DNA from 2 places in the Streptomyces luteogriseus genome. Region 2 is predicted to be linked to the other one. Evidence: riboswitches for the same ligand, from Rfam matches in the RefSeq annotation. Region 2 holds a riboswitch; the other holds the start of a gene.
The links. A riboswitch is a leader RNA that binds a small molecule or an ion and turns the genes downstream of it on or off. The one in region 2 is predicted to bind thiamine pyrophosphate.
Positions count from the first base shown of each region.

Region 1: linked by a shared signal. The riboswitch ahead of BJ965_RS10680 (thiamine ABC transporter substrate-binding protein) and the one ahead of thiO (glycine oxidase ThiO) in region 2 are both predicted to bind thiamine pyrophosphate.

Region 1 covers NZ_JACHMS010000001.1:2,474,807-2,476,999, forward strand. Annotated here, with positions in the region: gene BJ965_RS10675 (ABC transporter permease) at 1-353, opposite strand, end outside; gene BJ965_RS10680 (thiamine ABC transporter substrate-binding protein) at 392-1,477, opposite strand; TPP riboswitch at 1,554-1,660, opposite strand; gene rlmN (23S rRNA (adenine(2503)-C(2))-methyltransferase RlmN) at 1,714-2,193, opposite strand, start outside.
Region 2 covers NZ_JACHMS010000001.1:6,396,142-6,398,334, reverse strand. Annotated here, with positions in the region: gene BJ965_RS28475 (NAD(P)/FAD-dependent oxidoreductase) at 1-716, opposite strand, end outside; gene BJ965_RS28470 (hypothetical protein) at 749-1,099, opposite strand; TPP riboswitch at 1,152-1,263, shown strand; gene thiO (glycine oxidase ThiO) at 1,261-2,193, shown strand, end outside.

The sequences.
Region 1 (2,193 bases), 3.9 Mb from region 2:
CCCCACAGCTCGTCGAGCAGCCCGCCCCGGCCGACCATCGCCAGGAACGCCGTACCGACGACGACCGTCGGCAGCACGAACGGGACGGTGACGACCGCCCGCAGGACCTGCTTGCCCGGGAAGTCGAAGCGCGCGAAGACGTACGCGCCGGGGAGCGCGACGAGCAGGGTGAGCGCGGTGGAGACCAGCGCCTGCCAGGTGGTGAACCACAGGACGTGCCGGACGTCGGACTGCGCGAGCACCTCCCCGATCCGCCCGAAATGCCACGCCCCGTCGGTCTTGAGGCCGCGCGCGACGATCGCGGCGACGGGGTAGGCGAAGAAGACCGCGAAGAACACGACGGGCGCGGCCAGCAGACCGAACCGCGCCGCCGCGCCCCGCCGCCGGGCGGCTACTTCAGTACGAGTGAGGTCCACGACTTGACCCACTGGTCACGGTGGTCGGCGATCTTCGCCGGGTCCATGGTCTCGGGGTCCTTCACCTGCGGCCCGTACTTCACGAAGTCCGGCGGCACCTGGGCGCCCTCGGTCACCGGGTAAACGAACATGTTGAGCGGCATGTCCTCCTGGAACCTCTTGCCGATGAGGAAGTCGAGGAGGGCCTTGCCACCCTTGCTGTTCCTGGCGTTGCCGAGCAGCCCGGCGTACTCGACCTGCCGGAAGCAGGTGCCCTCGGCGACCCCGGTCGGGGCGGTGGTGGGCTTCGGCTTGGTGTACAGCACCTCGGCGGGCGGCGAGGAGGCGTACGACACCACGAGCGGCCGGTCGCCCTTGGCCTTCTTGCCGCTGCTGGAGCCGGAGAACTCCTCGTTGTAGGCCTGCTCCCAGCCGTCGACGACCTTCACACCGTTGGCCTTGAGCTTCTTCCAGTAGCCCTCCCAGCCGTTGTCCCCGTACTCGGCGGCGGTGCCGAGCAGGAAGCCGAGGCCGGGTGAGGAGGCGGAGGCGTTCTCGGTGACCAGCAGGTTCTTGTACTGGGGCTTGACCAGATCGTCGAAGCTCTTCGGCGGCTCCAGATCGCGGTCGGCGAAGTACTTCTTGTCGTAGTTGACGCAGATGTCGCCGGTGTCGATGGGCGTGACCCGGTGCCGGTCCCCGTCGACGCGGTACTCGGCCTTGATCGTGTCGGAGCCCTTCGGCTCGTACGGCTGGAACAGGCCGTTGTCGAGGGCCCTCGAGAGCAGGGTGTTGTCGACGCCGAAGAAGACGTCGCCCTGCGGGTTGTCCTTGGTCAGGATGGCCTTGTTCACGGCCTGCCCGGCGTCGCCGTCCTTCAGGACGTCGACCTTGTAGCCGGACTGCTTCTCGAAGGCCGCGATGACGTCCTTGGACACGGCCCACGAGTCGTGGCTGACGAGCGTCACGGTCTTGGAGTCGCCGGACCCCTGACCGCCGTCGGACGATCCGCACGCGGCGAGCGTGCCGGCCATGCCGAGCCCGACGACGACAGCCGTCAGTCGCTTCTTGGTGGTGCTCACTGGATTCCTCCTGGAGTGACCAGGAGAAGACGCGGCCCTGCCCGGGACTTCCGGGGTCCCGGGCAGGGCGCAACAGCTCGAGTGGTGACCGATCTCCCTACCCAGAATGACCTGGGCCAGGTTCGGAGGGTCTGCGGCCGTGTGCCGCACTCTCAGCGCTGTGGCGCTCCCCTGTCGGAATATGCAGATGTCGAATACGAGGTTGCCGATATGAAGATGTGCTTACGACGGTCAGACTACCGTTCGGTGGCCGCGAGCTGACCACACGCCCCGTCGATCTCCTGACCACGGGTGTCCCGGATCGTCACCGGCACACCATGGGCGGCGATGGCCTCCACGAACGCCTTCTCGTCCTCGGGCCGGGAGGCGGTCCACTTCGACCCCGGCGTGGGGTTCAGCGGGATGAGGTTGACGTGCACGGGCCTGCCCTTGAGCATCCGGCCGAGCCGGTCACCACGCCAGGCCTGGTCGTTGATGTCCCGGATCAGCGCGTACTCGATGGACAGCCGCCGCCCCGACTTGGCGCTGTACTCGAAGCCGGCGTCCAGCACCTCGCGGACCTTCCAGCGCGTGTTCACCGGCACGAGGGTGTCGCGCAGCTCGTCGTCGGGGGCATGCAGCGAGATGGCGAGGCGGCACTTGAAGCCCTCGTCGGAGAACCGGTGGATGGCCGGGACGAGGCCGACGGTGGAGACGGTGATGCCGCGCTGCGAGAG
Region 2 (2,193 bases):
ATGCCGACGACCACCGCGTCCGCGGGCAGCCGCGATCCGTCGTCCAGGAGAACGGCTCCGGGCTCGACGTGCTCCACGCGCGCGTGCGTCCGCAGGACCGCGCCCGCGTCGGCGTACCAGCCGGCCATCGGGGCGGCGACCTCGGCGGGCAGCGCCCCGGCGAGCGGCCGTTCGGCGGCCTCGACGACCGTCACCGCGCAGCCCGCCTCGCGCGCGGCCGTGGCGAACTCGGCGCCGATCCAGCCCGCGCCGACGGCCACGATGTCGTGCCGCCGGGCGAGCACGGGCCGCAGCCGCTCGGCGTCGTCCAGGGTGCGCAGCAGATGCACGCCGGGCACGCCCTCCGCGCCCGGCAGCCGGACCGGTTCGGCGCCGGTCGCGACGACCAGGACGTCGTAGGGCACGGGCCCGTCCTCGGTGTCGAGCTCGTGGTCGGCCGGGCGCAGGCCCAGCACCTCGCAGCCGAGCCGCAGTTCGATGGCGAGTGCTTCGAAGTCGACGTCGAAGGCGGAGCCCTCGGACTTGCCGAGCAGGACGGCCTTGGACAACGGGGGCCGGTCGTAGGGCTGGTGGGGTTCGGCTCCGATCAGGATCACGTCGCCGGTGAAGCCCAGCTCGCGCAGGGCGACGGCGGTCTGCACCCCGGCCATGCCCGCGCCCGCCACGACGACGCGCCGCGGCGCGGACGAACCTGGTTCCTGCGTCTGCTCGCTCACCTGATCACCATAGACACCTGACGAATTGTCAGTCAGTCCTCATGCGCCGTGACCTGCTCCACAACGCTCGTGCCGTCGCCCCGCTGGGACTCCCACTCCCAGGTCTCCTCCAGCCGCACCCGCCCGTCGGGCAGCTCCACGACCGTCGAGACGCAGTGCCCCGAGGACGTGGTCCCGTCCCGCTTGAGCTGGACGTACCGGAAGTCCAGGCGGTCACCCTCCCGGGTACCCACGAGATGCCCGCGTACGACGTCGCCGCCCGTGTACTCGGCCCAGATCTCGCCCTGCCGCTCGTGGTAGGTGAACCGGGTGCGGGTGCCCACCTGACCCGGTGCCTGGTCGGTGACCGGGGCGAGGACGAGACCGTCGAGGGATCGGGCCATGGACGGAGGCTCCCTTACTGCGGCGTACGGCATCGGGCTAGGGTGGCCAACGTAAAGCACTCGCGGGAGCCCGGACGCACCGGGCTGAGAGGGAGGCTGGCGGCCTCCGACCGTACGAACCTGATCCGGGTCATGCCGGCGAAGGGAGGGGCTGGACGCCCATGTCGCCTACGTCCACATCCGTGTCCGCATCGTCGGACGTCCTGGTCATCGGGGGCGGGATCATCGGCCTGGTCACGGCCTGGCGGGCCGCGCAACGCGGGTTCGTCACCGCCGTCGTGGACCCGGAGCCCGGCGGCGGAGCCGCACAGGTGGCGGCCGGCATGCTGGCCGCCGTCACGGAACTGCACTACGGCGAGCAGACCCTGCTCGGCCTGAACCTCGCCTCGGCCCGCCGCTACCCGGACTTCGCCGCCGAGCTCACCGAGCTGACCGGCCAGGACCTCGGCTACCGCCGCTGCGGCACACTCGCCGTGGCCCTGGACGCCGACGACCGGGCCCACCTGCGCGAACTGCACGCCCTGCAGCAGCAGTCGGGCCTGGAGTCGCAATGGCTGTCGGGGCGCGAGTGCCGGCGCCTGGAGCCGATGCTCGCGCCGGGCGTGCGCGGCGGGCTGCGGGTCGACGGTGATCACCAGATCGACCCACGGCGGCTGGCCGGGGCGCTGGTCGCCGCCTGCGAGCGGGCGGGCGTGGTCTTCCACCGGACGTGGGCGGAGCGGCTGACCGTCGTCCGGGACCGGGCCACGGGTGTCGTCCTGGCCGACGGGACCGAGGCGGCCGCCGGGCAGGTGGTGCTCGCCGGGGGCAGTCTCAGCGGGCGGCTCGCGGGTGTCCCGCAGGACGTGCTGCCTCCCGTGCGGCCGGTGAAGGGGCAGGTCCTGCGGCTGACCATGCCACGGCGGCACGGGCCGTTCCTGAGCCGGACCGTGCGCGCGGTGGTGCGCGGCAGCCATGTCTATCTGGTGCCGCGCGCGAGCGGCGAGCTCGTCGTCGGGGCGACCAGCGAGGAGCTGGGCTGGGACACCACGGTGACCGCGGGCGGCGTGTACGAGCTGCTGCGGGACGCGCACGAGCTGGTCCCGGGCATCACC